2 regions of the Psychrosphaera aestuarii genome follow, and region 1 is predicted to be linked to the other one. Evidence: predicted binding sites of a transcription regulator. Region 1 holds the regulator's gene; the other holds the start of a gene.

Evidence for each region. The regulator LexA, encoded in region 1, represses DNA repair genes until DNA is damaged. The targets are predictions, from matches to a motif close to TACTGTATNNNNATACAGTA.
Region 2: a site for LexA is predicted at 5,034-5,053, ahead of J9318_RS10695 (YebG family protein). Genes of this name have one in related genera too.

Annotation. Positions count from the first base shown of each region.
Region 1 covers NZ_CP072844.1:361,137-370,061, reverse strand. Annotated here, with positions in the region: gene J9318_RS01795 (ExbD/TolR family protein) at 1-337, shown strand, start outside; gene J9318_RS01790 (energy transducer TonB) at 348-959, shown strand; gene J9318_RS01785 (tetratricopeptide repeat protein) at 975-2,285, shown strand; gene J9318_RS01780 (BLUF domain-containing protein) at 2,374-2,793, shown strand; gene lexA (transcriptional repressor LexA) at 2,828-3,445, opposite strand; gene plsB (glycerol-3-phosphate 1-O-acyltransferase PlsB) at 3,588-6,023, shown strand; gene tesB (acyl-CoA thioesterase II) at 6,189-7,061, opposite strand; gene J9318_RS01760 (potassium channel family protein) at 7,070-8,143, opposite strand; gene J9318_RS01755 (DUF885 domain-containing protein) at 8,163-8,925, opposite strand, start outside.
Region 2 covers NZ_CP072844.1:2,346,308-2,355,232, forward strand. Annotated here, with positions in the region: gene purM (phosphoribosylformylglycinamidine cyclo-ligase) at 1-914, shown strand, start outside; gene purN (phosphoribosylglycinamide formyltransferase) at 918-1,571, shown strand; gene J9318_RS10675 (DUF3108 domain-containing protein) at 1,561-2,328, shown strand; gene J9318_RS10680 (5-formyltetrahydrofolate cyclo-ligase) at 2,337-2,936, shown strand; gene rpiA (ribose-5-phosphate isomerase RpiA) at 2,933-3,586, shown strand; gene serA (phosphoglycerate dehydrogenase) at 3,657-4,886, shown strand; gene J9318_RS10695 (YebG family protein) at 5,098-5,535, shown strand; gene J9318_RS10700 (DUF445 domain-containing protein) at 5,607-6,314, shown strand; gene J9318_RS10705 (4a-hydroxytetrahydrobiopterin dehydratase) at 6,443-6,748, opposite strand; gene J9318_RS10710 (acyl-CoA thioesterase) at 6,782-7,189, opposite strand; gene ylqF (ribosome biogenesis GTPase YlqF) at 7,232-8,161, opposite strand; gene J9318_RS10720 (SDR family oxidoreductase) at 8,358-8,925, shown strand, end outside.

The sequences.
Region 1 (8,925 bases):
TGTTTTTATCATGTTGATCTTCTTTATTGTCACCGCTTCGTTTGTGAAAGAAGCAGGTATAGATGTTAACCGACCTGAAGCTGCAACCGCTGTTAAAAAAGAACGTGCCAGTATCTTGGTGGCTATTTCTGATAAAGGTGAAATTTGGATTAATAAACGTCAAGTTGATGTTCGTGCAGTACAAGCAAACATTGAACGTCTAAAAGCTGAAAACCCGCAAGGTTCAGTGGTGATTCAAGCTGATAAAAAAGCGACAACTGAAACGTTAATTAAGGTGATGGATGCCTCTAGAGCAGCGGGCGCGTTTGACGTCTCTATTGCGGCGCTAGAAAGCTAGGAAACCTATTATGTTCACTCGTATTTTAACGGCCGTTGTTATTGCAGCAATTATCACAACGGGTTTGTTTTACGGTATGCAGGCGCTGATTAAGTCGGGCGACTCAGCAATGACTGATCCGGCACAAGGCAGCGTTTTAGACTTTATTCGTTTAAAGCCTGAAGAAACCGTCCAAAAGAAAGATCGTAAACCGAAAAAGCCACCTCAGCCACAAGAACCTCCACCGCCGATGGAGCAACCTCAAATGTCTCCGGACATTGCAGATGCAGGTGACGCTGGTTTTGATTTTAGCGCAGATGTTAGTGGTGATATGGCTTTACAAAGTGGATTAGCACTCGAGTCAGGCGATGGTGAATATTTACCAATCGTTAAAGTATCGCCAGTATATCCTCGCAGAGCTTTACAGCGCGGTATTGAAGGCTACGTAATTGTTGAATTTGTGGTGGATAAAACCGGCGCAGTTAAGTCACCTATTGTGATAGAAGCAAACCCTGAAGGTTTGTTCAATCAAGCAGCTTTAGACGCAGCCCTTAAGTTTAAATATAAGCCTCGCGTAGTCAATGGCGAAGCAACGGAAGTAAGTGGTGTACAAAACCGCATTACTTTTGAAATTAACGGATAATTCGGAGCAACTACTGTGAAAACACTTATTACGTCCTCTCTCATCGCAACGGGTCTACTTTTAGGCAGCTCATTTGTTGGTATTGTACCTAGTGTTGATTTTGCCAACGCGCACGCGGAACAAAAGCGAAAGCGTACGCCGTCATTAAACTCACGAGTATATAGCCAGTTAGCAAGAGCACAGCAACTTGCTGATGATGGTGACGTAAAAGGTGGATTAGAAGTATTAGACTCCGTAAAAGCGAAATCAGGCAGTTTAAACAGCTACGAAACCGCCATGATGTATAACTTTTATGGCTTTATATATTACAACGCAGAGCGAATGGCTGAAGCAATGTCCGCTTTTGAACAAGTTATCGCTCAAGATCCTATTCCGGAATCACTAGAAAAAAGTACACTTTTCTCGTTAGCACAGCTGGCCATGGCTAGCGAAAAATACACGAAAACCATCTCATTTTTAGAACGCTGGGAAAGCATTAACGAAGGTGAGATCCCGGTTAAGAATAATGTACTTAAAGCCCAAGCAAGCTATCAAGGCAAAGACTACAAGGCTGCGGCTAAATATATAGATTTGGCTTTAGCGGAAGCAAAAGCTCAGGAAGTTGAACCAAAAGAAAACTGGTTTGTACTGCAACGCGCCGCCTATTTCGAGTTAAAACAACCTAAAAAAGTGGCCTCAATTTTAGAAGAAATGGTACGCCGTTTTAACAAGCCTGAATACTGGGTGCAATTAGCTGGCATGTACGGCGAAACGGGTGCCGAAGATAAACAACTTGCGGTATTAGAAGCTGCCTATCAGCAAGGTTATATTTCTAAGCAATCCGACTTTAGAAATCTTGCTCAAATATATTACTTTAATGGCTTACCATACAAAGCGGCCTTGGTAATGCAGCAGGGAATTGACCAAAATGTATTAATCAAAAACGTAAAAAACGTTAAGTTTTTATCACAAGCATGGTTAACCGCTAAAGAATACGATAAAGCTGTAGAGACTTTAGAAGTACTATCTGCATTAGAAGATACTGGTATCGCCCACCAGCAAATAGCCGAAATTAGACTTCAGCAAGGAAAATATAGGGAAGTGATCAGTGCTGCATTTGAAGCAGAACAGCGCGGTCAACTATCAAATCCCGGTAATTTATATCTCGCCCTTGGTATGGCTCACTTTAACTTAAAAGAATTTGAAGCTGCCATCGACGCATTAAATATGGCGGCGGAATATAAAAATGTTCAAAAAATGGCTACTCAATGGCTTAAGTTTGTAGAAAAAGAGAAGTCGACTAGCGAGCAATTAGCATCAAATCACAATCCCAGAACCAATAGCTAAACGATAATAATTACTTCGACAATTTATCGGCAACATTGCTTGTTTTTAACTATGCTTATGACAACTCCAATAAATAGGATTCGAAGTAATGAGCCTTTATCAATTAGTCTATATTAGCAGAGCAACAAAAGCCTTTAGTGACGAAAAGTTAAGTCAATTATTAACAAAAGCAAAAAGTAACAATACAAACTTAGATGTAACAGGAAACTTGATTTACAACGGTGGCGTTTTTCTCCAAGTTTTAGAAGGAGATATGAAGGTAATTTTAAGTTTGTACAAAAAAATTCAGCTCGACGATAGGCATCACAAAGTTAAAAAAGTTTACTTTGAACCAGCAAACTTCAGATTATTTAGTCGTTGGTCAATGAACATGATGAATCTGGATTGCGAGAAGCCAAAAAACCTACAAATTATAAAAGATATACTTGATGCAATTGATGAGGATAAGCTAGTGGACGGCATGTCACCGCCCATCAGGCTATTAAAAGAGTTTTCTAAAATAAGTTGATTTTAACAACTCTTAAATAAATTAATCTGTTCGGTTACATCAAAGATGAGTTTCTGATTACGCCTACCGCCAATCCTTCAATGGCAAAGTCTTGATAGTTTAAGTCTACTTTGATTGGGTCAAACTCTGGGTTTTCTGCATGGAGAATTACTTGGCTACCTTTGCGCTCTAGTCGTTTAACCGTTACATCCTCTTCAACTCTTGCTACAACAACTTGGCCATCTCTAGCAGTTTGCGTTTTATGCACCGCTAACAAATCACCATCTAAAATACCAATATCTTTCATACTTTCACCTTCAACTTTCAATAAAAAGTCGGCCATTGGTGAAAACATACCAGGATCAACATTTACATGTCGGTCAACGTGTTCCATAGCTAATATTGGCGAACCAGCCGCTACTTTACCCACTAATGGCAAACCAATATCGTCATTGGCCACTTCTTCAGTTAATCGAATGCCGCGAGAGGTGCCAGGAAGCATTTCGATAAAGCCTTTTTTTGCTAATGCCTTCAAGTGATCTTCAGCAGCATTAGCTGATTTAAAGCCTAAGGTTTTAGCAATTTCCGCTCGTGTAGGTGGCATTCCTGTTGAGGTAATTGAATCTCTAATTAAGTCTAAAATTTCTGATTGTCTTGCAGTAAGTGGGCGCATCATCTGTTTTTCCATACAGTAACATAACTGTCAGTATATACAGGCATTCCGGTTGTGCAACATAAAATTAATAAGAATGGTGGGATTTTAGTTAACCTTTGTTAAAATCCCCCGTTGCTTTCATTTTTGTATTAAGGTTTTTATGTCCATTTTAAATGTATTGATGTACTGGTTAACTCGTCCGTTTATCCGCACACAACTAGTCACAGACGAGAAAAATACCGAGAACGGTATTGATTCAAGCAAACCGATTTCTTATGTCCTTATGACTAACTCGTACACGGATAAGTTAGCCTTAAAACAAGCGGCTAAACGCCTTAACCTACCTTCACCATTTGGTAAAATCGACATTGAAGGTGAGTCAGTAAAACGCACTATTGGTGTAAAGCCCGTTGACTCTATTTTTATGAATGAGAAACACCATGCTAAACGCGCTTTAAAAACCGGTCAGGCAATGCTTGAGTTGGTTGAGCGCACCGGACAAGATATACAATTTGTCCCGGTAATGATTTGTTGGGGAAGAAACCCTGGCACGGTGAAAAACAGCAATCGTAAAACGCGCTTAATGGATATCATTACGCAAAAATTACAAACTACTCCATTTAGAAAAATGATGATCGTTCTTTTATATGGTCGTCATAGTTTTATTCGTATTAGTAAGCCGGTATCTCTACAAAAAATGGTTAACGACTTTGGTACGTCTGAAGATACAGCTCATAAGCTATTACGCGTGGCGCGAATTCACTTTGAACGCCAGCGAATTGTAGCAACAGGCCCAAAAGTAATGGCTCGCCAAGCCTTTTTTAATAGTATGTTGGCTAGCCCCGCATTAAAAAAAGCGTTACAGGAGGAAATGGAAGATAAAGACATTTCTCTAGATGAAGCCAAAGCTAATGCTAAAAAACTACTGGAAGAAATCGCAGGTGATTACAACGAAAATTATATTCGTATGGGTTCTCGCGTTTTAACTTGGGTTTGGAACAAAATATACAATGGCATTCGTGTCCACAATGCCGACAAGCTAAGAGATTTGGCGCAAAAAGGCCATGAGATTGTGTATGTGCCTTGTCACCGTAGCCATATGGATTACTTGTTACTTACTTATGTTATTTACCATGAAGGACTTGTTCCACCGCATATTGCCGCTGGTATTAACCTGAACTTCTGGCCTGCAGGCCCTATTTTTAGAAAAGCTGGCGCTTTCTTTTTACGACGCAGCTTTAAAGGCAACAAATTATATTCGGCGGTTTTCCGTGAGTATCTTTCACAACTCTTTATTAAGGGTTATCCGGTTAAATACTACACAGAAGGTGGACGCTCTAGAACTGGACGCTTGTTGTCACCTAAAACCGGTATGTTAGCGATGACGATCCAATCTATGTTACGTGGTGTTGATCGCCCAATCACGTTAGTGCCTGTTTATATTGGTTACGAACATGTGATGGAAGTGAATACGTATCTGAGCGAACTCAAAGGCAAAAGCAAAGAAAGTGAGTCTATTTTTGGTATTTTTAAAGCCTTAAAAAATCTTAAGAATTACGGACACGGTGATGTAAATTTTGGTGAACCTATCAGTCTAAATGAAATTTTAAATGATCAAGCTCCAGAGTGGCGTTCACTCATCAATCCAACTGATGTTGTAAAGCCAACTTGGTTAACGCCTGTGGTCAATCATACGGCAAATAAAGTCATGGGCTCGATAAATGATGCCGCTGTATTAAACACAGTTAATTTATCGGCGTTAGCACTGTTAACTTCTGACAGCCATGCGCTTCCTCGTGTTGAAATGGAGTCGTTAATTGAATTTTATATTGGCCTGCAAACATCAGTGCCATATTCAAACTTAGTTAAAACGCCAAGTGAATCAGCATCAGAGATAATTGATGAAGCTATTTTATTAGAAAAAGTAGACTCGGACAGTGATGAGTACGGCACAATCATTAAGTTAGACAATAAAAATGCGATATTGATGAGTTACTATCGCAATAACGTCGTTCATCTATTTGCGATCGCGGCTATCGTTGCGGCAGAGCTTACTCATGCCGGAAAAACAACTCGAGAGTTGATTCAACAAAAGGTTAAACATATTCTGCCATTGTTAAAAAACGAGATGTTTATTACCACCAGCGATGTTGATGGGTACGTAGAGAAAACACTAAATTACTTTACTGACAACGATATTATAGAAACGAAAGACGACTTTATTTCGATTAAAAACCGTTCTTCTATGGGTAGTTTGCAGCTGAGTTTATTAGCCAAAATAATGAAAGATACGTTGCAGCGCTATGCATTAACGTTCAACCGCATCCAACAAGTTCACGGTATTCAACGTGGCGAGCTAGAAAGCGATTGTTTGAAGCTTGCTAAACGACTATTAACTCTGCATGACATTAAAGCACCTGAATATTTTGATAAGAAAATCATCTCTAGCTTTGTGTCATGTTTAAAAGAGCAAAAATATGTGCATACAGATGAAGCTGGCCTTATGCACCTTACTGATGATGGCAAGTTAGCGGCAGATCAAATTAACTCGTTGTTAGAATCTGACATTTTGCAATCGTTGCAATCATTAGGTTAATTACTTTTAAATAGAACGGGTTTTAAGTTTAGCTACACTTATTACTGTTTAATAAAAAGCCCCAGACTATCAATAGTCTGGGGCTTTTTTGTATGCTAATTCTAATAATACTCAACGGTACTATTAGCAATCCCATGTTTTAGTTAGTTGAACCACTGGCACTCACTAATCTTTTGGAAACGCTTTATAGTCTCGAATAACCCCTTCTTGCATCGCCGAGGCTATAAGCTCACCTTTTTGATTAAAGAACTGACCTTTAACTAGCCCACGACCGCCACTAGCGCTAGTACTGTCCATATCAAACAAAATCCAATCATCCATTCTAAACGGACGATGAAACCACATTGAGTGGTCTAACGTAGCCACTTGCATGTCTGGCAGGATGTGACTGCGACCATGAGGGAATAGCGCCGTCGGTAAAAAGTTAAAGTCAGACGCATAAGCCAATAGATATCGATGAATACGCTCATCATCCGGAAGACTGCCATTGGACTTAATCCAGACCTGACGGCGCCCCGGCATTTTCTGTGGCGAAAACGGGTCATTTACTTGAACATGGCGGATTTCGATTGGCTTTTCACCTGCAATAATAGATCGCAAAGTGCCGGGTATTTTGTCGATGTTTTCTTGGAAAAACTCGTGTTCGGATTTTAGTCCTTCTGGACCCGCAACATTTGGCATTTCAGGGCTGTGCTCGTAGCCAACCTCTTCAGTTTGAAATGACGCTGTCATATAAAAGATTGGCTTACCATACTGTAACGCTCTTACTCGTCTGGTGCTAAATGAGCGACCATCACGAATATTTTCCACATCATAGACAATCGGCTTTTTGTCATCACCTGGACGTAAAAAGTAGCTGTGAAATGAGTGAACAAACCTATCTTCGACGGTTTCTTTTGCTGCACTCAATGCCTGCCCAATAACTTGGCCACCAAATACTCTACCAAAACCAAGGTTTTGGCTCTGACCTCTAAATAGGCCTTCTTCAATTTTTTCTAGAGCTAAATGCCCTAGTAAATCTTCTAACACTTTACTCATTTGTAACCCTAATTTATGGCGTGCTTACAGGCAGCGTGCCAATCTATTTCATTTGCCATAAGACGTTGTTTTGATACGTAGTGGATAACAGATCCTGGTTGAATTTCGAAATCGTTACTTGGGTTCAATTTCATTTCCATACCAATTCGATCTTTTGCTACCGCAAGTAAAATTGCATTATGTTGCTGTTTTAAATAATAGAATAATTGTCCAAATTGGCTAATTGGGGCATCAATTGGAACCTCAGTAGAAAACTGCGTTTCACCACACAACGTCGACATCATCTCTTCAAGCAGTTTGCTACTTCCTGGGTCTTGCATTGAGCGAACCAGCATTTCTGCGGTTCTTGACGAATTGGCTTCTACATTGGTTGTGTAGTTTTTTAGCATTTCTACCTTTTCATCTTCATCAAAATAAGCCGATATATGGCAGTCATCTGCAATGATTTTACTGAGCTTGAGTGCTGTAGTGAACGTCATATCATCATTTTCACAATCCACAATCACTCTGTCAGCATGATTAGCCGCAACACGATCTAACTCATCGTTGTCAGTGAAGGATTTAAGTTTAGCAAACTCAACCATACTGTTGTCATAAAATGGGTGTTGCATGTCTTGGGTAACACAAAGTAGTATTTTTCGTTGCATGCGCTTATTGTCACCTAATATATGCTCAATTATTTTTGGTGTTCGGCGCTCATGCCAACCAAAAATTAAGATATGTGTATCTAAATAACGAAAATCTTTTTCACCAGTCATAACTTGCCTCAACACCTTACTAATCGATTGACCCATTTTCCCTAACAGCGCTCCAAAAATCGCTAAACCAAGAGGGATTTGAAACAGTGCAACAATATATTTGCCAGCCTCACTCGCGGGGCTTAAATCGCCATAACCTACCGTACTGGTCGTTACGACGTAATAATATAGATACTCATGAAACTCAAGTAACGATAACTCATTTGCCCACCTTAGCAGTGTCCAACTAAGCGTGGCGTGCAACACAAGTAGTGTTATTAAAGCTGGCCAAGTGATTTGGCTAAATTGCTTCCATAAGAATCGGGTAAATTTATTTACTACCACGACAGATTCCTTTTACTCTCTAATTTTTGTTTACTGTATTGATGTAATCTTGAACTTGTCGTTCAAGCTGAGATAGTGTTACCGAGCCATTTTTCAAGACATGGTAATGAAAAGCTCTTACATCAAACTTAGCGCCTAATGCCTGTTCTGCTTTTTGTCTCTGCTTTTTAATCGTGATTTCACCGATTTTATACGACAAGGCTTGTCCAGGCCACGATATATATCTATCCACTTCCGTTTGGATATTATGTGCGGATAGTGCACTATTTTGAGTCATATAATCAATCGCTTGCTGCCTACTCCAGCCTTTAATATGCATACCGGTATCAACCACTAACCTTAAGGCCCGCCACATTTCGTATGTCAGTCGGCCAAAGTTTGAATAAGGGTCTTGATAAAATCCCACTTCGAGCCCAAGCCACTCCGAATACAGTCCCCAACCTTCTCCAAACGCAGAAAGATAATATGACGAGCGGTATTTTGGCGTGTTTTCAAGCTCTCTCGTTAACGAGATTTGCAAATGATGACCCGGTACGGCTTCATGAAGAGTTAACGCTTCAAGTTCATACAAAGGGCGTCTATCTAAGGCATAAGTATTTACCCAATAGTATCCGGCATCGATATCTTTTGCCGCCGAGACATATCGACCCGTCGTATATTTAGGGGCGATGTGTTCAGGCACAGGCGCAACGCCATAAGGTGTTCTAGGTAGCAATTGAAACAGTTTAGGTAATTCTGCATCCATTTTTTTAGCAATATAACTCGCTTCCATCAGCAGTTGT
Region 2 (8,925 bases), 1.1 Mb from region 1:
GTTTTGGCGCGCTGTGCCAGTTACCAACTGGTTACAAAGAGCCACTTTTAGTCGCAGGTACCGATGGCGTTGGTACAAAATTACGACTCGCTATCGACTTAAAAAAGCATGACACCGTTGGTATTGATTTAGTGGCAATGTGTGTAAATGATCTTATTGTTCAAGGTGCAGAACCTCTGTTTTTCCTAGACTATTACGCAACAGGTAAATTAAATGTCGATGTTGCTGCCGATGTAGTCAGTGGTATTGCCGACGGCTGTGAACTATCTGGATGCTCACTAATTGGCGGTGAAACTGCTGAAATGCCAGGAATGTATGAAGGCGATGATTATGATATGGCCGGTTTCTGTGTTGGTGTAGTTGAAAAATCAAAAGTTATTGATGGCACTAAAGTAAAACCTGGCGATCAACTAATTGCACTTGGTTCATCAGGCCCACATTCAAATGGTTACTCCTTGGTTCGTAAAGTAATTGAAGTGGCAAACGCTGATTTATCAGCTGATTTCCACGGCAAACCACTTGCCGACCATTTAATGGCTCCTACTCAAATTTATGTAAAGCCTGTACTTGAGTTGCTTAAACAGGTTGATGTACACGCTCTTTCACATATTACTGGTGGTGGTTTTTGGGAAAATATTCCGCGCGTATTACCTGAATTAACAAAAGCGGTTGTAAATGAGTCATCGTGGCAGTGGCCCGCTGTATTCAATTGGTTACAAGAAAATGGCAACATAGATCGCCACGAGATGTATCGTACTTTTAACTGTGGCGTAGGAATGATTATTGCTGTAGACGGGAACGATTTAGAGCAAAGCTTGTCAATATTAAAAGACGCAGGTGAAAATGCCTGGCACATTGGTGAAATTCAAAGCGCTACTGACGCTGAAGAACAAGTAGAAATAATCGAGGCGTAATTAGTGACAGCTAACAAAGCAAGAATAGTCGTGCTGATTTCAGGTAACGGCTCTAATTTACAGGCTATTGTTGATGCATCTGAAGCTGGGAGAATTCCTGGCTCAGTTGTTGGAGTTATCTCCAACAAAGCCGATGTATATGGTTTGGAACGAGCTAAATTGCACAACATTGATAGCCAAGTGGTTGATCACAAGCAATTTGAAACAAGAGAAGAATACGATGAGGTATTGGCAGCTGCAATTGAAAGCTATCAGCCTGACGTTGTTATTCTAGCTGGTTTTATGCGTATCCTTACCGCTAAGTTTGTTAATACGTTTACTGGCCGATTGGTTAACATTCACCCATCGTTATTACCAAAATATCAAGGCTTAAATACACATCAACGAGCACTAGACGCCGGCGACGAAGAGCACGGCTGTAGTGTCCATTTTGTAAATGAACAGCTAGATGGTGGTCCAGTCATCTTACAAGCAAAAGTACCTGTATTTAGCGATGATGACGCAGATAGTTTAGCACAACGTGTGCATGTGCAAGAGCACCTCATTTATCCCCTTGTTGTTAAATGGCTATGTGAAAAAAGGTTACGTTTACAATCAGATGGCGTATATTTAGACAACTCTCTTTTACCAGAACAAGGTTATGCGAATGATGAATAATGGTCGTACTGCAGTCCTCTCTTCTTTAGTTTTAGGGTGTGTAACACTCATGTCTAGTTTTTTTACTAGTGCAACTGAGGTGTCTAACGATACAGTTAAACACTCTGAAACAATTAAGCCTTTTGTTGCCGCTTATGACATGTATCGACAAGGTGACCGCTTAGGTCAAGGCGAAAGAAGATTAGAAAGACAGGCAAACAACCAATATTCGTTATCACTAGAAAGTGAGCTTAAATGGCTCATTTTCTCGGATAGACGAAAAGAAACTAGCCTATTTTCTGTTCAAGATGAGCAAGTAGTGCCAGGTTCGTATCAATTTAATCGTTCTGGTACTGGCTCTGACGATGAAATCAATATTCTATTCAACAAAGACAATTCATTAGTCATTAATCCCAAAGCAAGGAAAGATGCAGCGCCTGAAACCTGGCAATTGGGATGGCAAGACGAAATGTCGTTGCACGCTCAAATCCAGTTAGATTTGATAAACGGTAAAAAGCTATTTGACTACACTGTGGTAACAAATAATGGCAAATTACGTGATTATAATTTTGAAGTTATTGGTGAAGAACTTATAAGTACAGGCTTTGGTCGTTTTAAAGCGGTTAAAATCGCTAGAATTTACGATGACAAAAAGTTTTACGCACAACACGCTTGGTTTATTCCTGAGTTAAACTTTACCCTTGCTCGCTTATGGCGAATGAAAAAAGGTGTTGAGCAATACGACTTAGTCATTAAAAGCTATACCGTCAGTGAATAACGTTTAAAATGGATAGTCGTCAACAATTACGAACTCTTATTCGCCAACGTCGTAATTCGTTGAGCGATGAGCAACAGCGCACAGCCTCTCTCGCATTAAGAGATAGACTGTTATCAATTGTAAGTGCTCAACAAACTATCGCGTTATATTTAACTAATGATGGTGAAATTGATACCTCACCTATTATTGATAGCTTAAAAGAGCAAAATACTCGTCTACTATTTCCGGTATTGCATCCCTTTAAAAAAGGTTATTTGAATTTTCAGAGCGTCAATCGCGAAACTCAATGGACGCTAAATAAATACAACATCAACGAACCTCAACTAAACTCTATAACAACCACTCCTATTTCTAATATAGACGTTATATTAATGCCACTGGTTGCATTTGACCCACAAGGAAATAGGCTCGGAATGGGTGGCGGCTATTACGACAGAACGTTAGCTCAAATCCAATATTTACCTACAAAACCTAAATTAATTGGCCTAGCTCATGATTGCCAAGAGGTAGATAGCCTGCCTTACGAAGAATGGGATGTTCCAATTGACGCAATTGTTACCCCAACCCGAATTATTAATGTTTCACCACAAAGACTGAGAACACCATGACTCAAGATGAAATGAAAAAAGCCGCTGCACTTGCCGCTCTCGATTACGTCAAATCAGATTCCATTGTTGGAGTTGGTACAGGCTCAACCGTTAATTACTTTATTGATGGACTTGCTGAAATGAAGCAAAACATCATAGGTGCAGTTTCAAGCTCTGAAGCCTCGACTGCACGATTAAAACAACACGGTATAGAAGTTTTTGACTTAAATAACGTCGCGGATCTTGACATATATGTTGATGGCGCAGATGAGATAAATTCAGATAACGCTATGATAAAAGGCGGTGGCGCCGCGTTAACTCGAGAAAAAATTGTCGCTGCTGTCGCTAAACAGTTTATTTGCATTGTTGATGAGACAAAATTGGTCAGGCATTTAGGCGAGTTTCCATTACCAGTTGAAGTCATCCCTATGGCGAGAAGTTATGTCGCTCGTGAAATAGTGAAACTTGGCGGTAGCCCTGTTTACCGTGAAGGTGTCGTAACCGACAATGGCAATGTTATTTTAGATGTTTTTGACATGAAAATTGCACAACCAAGAAAACTTGAAGAACAGCTTAATAATATTGTTGGTGTTGTAACTAATGGATTATTTGCGCATAGAGCCGCTGACCATGTTGTGATTGGAAGTAAGAATGGGGTTGAGAAACGTTAACAAATAGAGTATTAATTCTAATTAACATTTACCTCGAATAAATTGAACCTCTAAAAATTGGATTCCTAGTATGGAAAATATTTCGCTTGCCAAGCATAAAATCAAAATTTTGTTGTTAGAAGGTCTGCACCCTAGCTCTGAAGAAACACTTAAATCCCAGGGTTATGAGAACATTGAAACACTAAAAACCTCGTTACCTGAAAACGAATTGATCGAAAAAATAAAAGATGTTCATTTTGTTGGTATTCGGTCTCGTACCAATCTTAATGCCAATGTTTTAAAACACGCCAATAAGTTAATTGCTATTGGCTGCTTTTGTATTGGTACCAACCAAGTTGATTTAAATGCAGCAAAAGAGAAAGGCATTGCGGTTTTTAATGCGCCATTTTCTAACACTCGATCTGTTGCAGAATTAGTACTGGGCGAGATACTACTTCTTATTCGAGGCATCCCTGAAAAAAGCGCGAAAGCGCACCGTGGTATTTGGCAAAAATCAGCTATAGGTTCATTTGAAGCGCGAGGTAAAACTCTCGGCATAATTGGCTACGGTCACATAGGTACTCAGCTTGGTATTATGGCTGAAAACATTGGTATGCGGGTTCAGTTTTTTGATATTGAAAACAAATTAACCTTGGGGAATGCTAGCCAAGTTTCCACTCTAAATAAACTGCTTCAAAGCTCAGATGTGATTTCTCTTCACGTTCCAGAAACAGCTTCTACACAAAACATGATAGGCGCTGCTCAGCTTGCAAAAATGAAACCTGGTGCGATATTAATTAACGCTTCACGCGGCACTGTTGTTGACTTAGATGCCCTTACAAGTGCACTAAAAGACAAGCATATCGGTGGCGCAGCCATTGATGTGTTCCCAATAGAACCAAAGTCAAATGATGAAGAGTTTTTATCGCCTCTTCGTGGATTAGATAATGTTATTTTGACGCCTCATGTAGGTGGCTCTACTCAAGAGGCACAAGAAAATATTGGTATTGAAGTAGCTGGTAAACTCGTTAAGTACTCTGATAATGGTTCTACTTTAAGTGCAGTTAACGTCCCTGAAGTATCGTTACCTGAGCATACAGGGCGCAGTAGGATATTGCATATCCACAAAAACCAGCCTGGTGTACTAACAAAAATAAACGAAGCCTTTGCTAAGCACAATATCAATATTGCTGCACAGTACCTGCAAACTGATGAGAAAATCGGTTACGTCGTTATTGATGTTGAGACTGATGATAGTAATACCGCGTTTGATGAATTGAAGTTAATTGAAGGCACTGTAAAAACACGCTTATTACACTAACCCTCGTATATTTAGTTGATAAACATAGGTTCGTGATTACATTTTTTAACGAGCAATAACTTACAGAGTGTCCAATTTTCCTTTTTAAGCCAGTGATTTAATCACTGGCTTTTTTATTTAACATATTTTCTTTACAGACAATTGTTTTACTGTATATTTAAACAGTAACAATAAATTGATTTTCCATAAGCTAGATTTACAGGAGATAGCAATGGCTGTTGAAACTAGATATGTCGTGATCCGAACCGACAAAAGCAATAAGGAACAAGACGTCATGACTTTTACCGACAAACGTGCAGCTGACGAATATGACAAAATGTTAGACATGGCTGATGACATGTTTGAATTATTGCAGCAAAGCGGTGTTAAGGTCGACGATCAACAAGCCGAGGAGTTGAGTATTTTCCTAGCTAAACAACGCGAAGACGTACTCATTGCGTTGCAAGCGAAAAAGAAGCCGGTTACTAAAAAACCGAAAGCGAAATCAGATACTCAGGCTGACTTAGTCGATACTGCTGACGAGTCGGAAAAAAACGAACAAGCAAATAATGCAAAAAAGACTGAGAGTGAGTTGCAGTCCGATGCTCACTCTGATGAATCTGAGGACAATTTAATTGATTTTGTTATCGAAAAAGACGATGCCGCTTGAAGTCATTTAATTTATCCACATAAAGGTGACATAGCATATAATGGCAATGTCACTTTTACAGGAGAAATACTTTGAACAAAAGCTTGGTTACCAATGCGCTTGCAGCGACAGGCTGTATCGTTGGATTTGGACTTAAATTAGATTGGTTATTTTATTTATCTTTATTTGCACTATCTGGAGCGCTAACTAACTGGATAGCTGTACACATGTTGTTTGAAAAGGTACCAGGCTTGTATGGTACTGGCATTGTTCAGCTCAAGTTTGAAGAGTTTAAGGCTGCTATCCATAACTTAATTATGGAACAGTTTTTTACGCAAGAAAATCTGGACAAGTTTTTGTCAGAAAAAACCGGTGATGCGCACCATTTTGATTTAGCACCGCTAATCAAAGAAACCGACATGTCCCCTGCATTTGACTCATTAGTCACGACAATACAGCAAAGCTCATTTGGTGGCATGTTAAGCATGTTCGGTGGTACTGACGCATTAACGCCTTTAAAAGGCCCTTTTGAGGATAACCTTAAACAATCGATAACGGACATTACCGCGTCTGATGAATTTGCTGAAAAGTTAAAATCTCAATTAGGCAGTTCGTCAAACTTTGGCGATATCCGATCAAAAGTAGACTCAATTGTACAGCAGCGCCTAAATGAGTTAACGCCCAATATGGTCAAAGAGCTCGTTCAGCAAATGATAAAAAGCCACTTAGGCTGGTTAGTTGTTTGGGGTGGTGTTTTTGGTGGACTAATCGGTTTATTAGCTTATTTTGTTGGGTTGTAGAATTAGATATCTTAATTAAAACATCTCGATTTGCTTATCCGGCATGCGTTCCTACAATAAATTAGCCAGTCTTTGTGAATACGAATTTAGACTGGCTAATACTTTGTTTGTGTTCAATGCAGCTGAAATTAAATTAACTTCTCCATTCGCTTAACCATTTTTATATCTAAATCGCTGATGCCATCTACGTCATGCGTCACAAGATCAATCACAACCTTGTTCCATACATTTGACCACTCAGGATGATGGATAAGTTTTTCTGCATGAATAGCAACTTGAGTCATAAACCCAAATGCCTGAATAAAGTTTTTAAATATAAACTCTTTGTGAAGTTTTCCATCAACAATTTGCCAATGTTTGTCATCGTCTAGTAGTGAGTTTATTTCTAATAATTCCTGAGCTATTTGCTCGTCCGTCAATTTATTTGCAGCCATAACACTCCCCTTTTCACTTATATTTTTATTATATTAGTCTTTCATATGAGCTTGCATGCGAGTTAATAAGTCTCCCGTTATCTCAACTGCTTTGCCCGTTTTTTGATCCATTACAACGAACGTAATGTCAGCATCCACGACCACTTTATCAGTACCTTCTTTGGTAATAACTTGATGGAATACCGCACTTTTATTGCCTATGTTTGATAGTGAAGTACTTAATTCGAGTGTGTCGCCCATATAAGCACTGGCTCTATAATTTATATTTATATTTACGATTGCCCATGCATAGCCAAGTGATGTGAAATATTCAATATCGCCACTGTCTTCTAGATATTGCCAACGAGCCTCTTCTAAGAACTCCAAGTAACGAGCATTATTTACGTGCTGATAAATATCTAAATGGAAACCACGAACTTTAATTAGACTTGTTTTATTCATCTTTAACTTCCTTATAACAACATTGTCATTTTATATTTGCGATTATTTACGACGACGACGTTTTTTCTTTTTACCGTCATCCTCTGCCGCTTTTGCTGCTCGTTCAGCTTCTTTTTCAGCAATAATTATCTTTGCTTCTTCTGCTTGCTCTACTGTCTCTAAAGTAATACGGCCTAATGTGCCCGAACGATATTCGTTTAATATTATTTCAGACACCTTGTATAAATCGGCAATACCGCCTTTACGAATACAAGCTCGTTGCTGAGCAATTGCATCCATTACATCAATAGGTTGTTCTGGTAACGCTTTTAATTGATAACGATCCACCAGCAATTGAGGGTAGTGGTCCATCAAATATTCAGTAGCGTAATAGGCTATATCTTCTTTTTCGGTAACGGTGTCTTTAATACCGCCGGTAATTGCTAAGCGATAACCACAGTCTTCGGGTTCTAATTTTGGCCATAAAAACCCTGGTGTATCGTGCAATACAATATTGTTGTCTAAACGAATACGTTGTTGAGCTTTAGTGACACCAGCTTCATTACCTGTTTTAGCAATAATTCGATCAGCTAGAATATTTATTGTTGTCGACTTACCAACATTTGGGATACCGCAGATTAGAGCGCGAAGTAGTTTGTCTTGGCTTACTCGATGCGGCACCATTTCTGATATTACTGTAAGTAAGTCTTTTACAGATTTAGGATCATGCTGTGTCACCGCTATCGCATCAATACCTCGTTGCGCTTTAAAGTGTTGTAACCAAATATCGGTTTGCACAGGATCTGCCAAGTCAGACTTATTAAGTACTTTTAACACTGGCGTGTCGCCACGTAGAGCAGGTACGAGTGGGTTTTCGCTTGAAAACGGAATACGAGCATCAAGTATTTCAATAATGACATCAACCTGAGGCATTATCTCGGCAATTTCTTTCCTTGCCTTATGCATATGTCCAGGGAACCAGTTTATTGCCACAAGCAACTCCGTTAAAATTTATGTCTGAATAATGGGCGCATATTCTACCCGTTTGCGAAGTTAGTATAAACGACTTATTTATTTACAAGATGTTATTTGAAGTCTGTCGTTGAAAAACCAACCTAGTGGACCCACACTTAGCTAAATAAAACTTACCTACATAGCTTTTAAATTTAATTAAAGTTAAGGACATATTATGAAAACAGCAGTGATCACCGGTGCCAATCGAGGTATAGGATTAGCAATGGCTCAACAATTATCTGAGCAGGGTTGGGAAATCATCGGCATTTGTCGATCGGATTCTGAAGAACTCGAAGCCATCGCCAACATGGTAATAAGTGGAATTGACGTGACTCAACCTGAACATATTCAGCAGGTAACAAAAATACTTGGTGACACTAAAGTTGATTTATTAATCAACAATGCTGGATTACTGCAAGACGAGAAACTGGGCGAAATCGACTTTGATTCAATCCGTGAGCAGTTTGAAATTAATACTATTGCGCCACTTATGGTGACTGAAGCATTGTTACCAAACATGAGCGAAGGTAGTAAAGTTGCATTAATTACAAGCCGAATGGGCTCTATTAGTGACAATGGTTCAGGTGGTCGCTATGGCTATCGCGCCTCAAAAGCCGCGTTAAATGCATTTGGTAAGTCTTTGGCAATTGATTTAAAAGAGCAAGGTATTGCCGTTGGGCTACTTCATCCAGGGTACGTTCAAACACGCATGGTAAACTTTGGTGGCCATATTACTCCAGAAG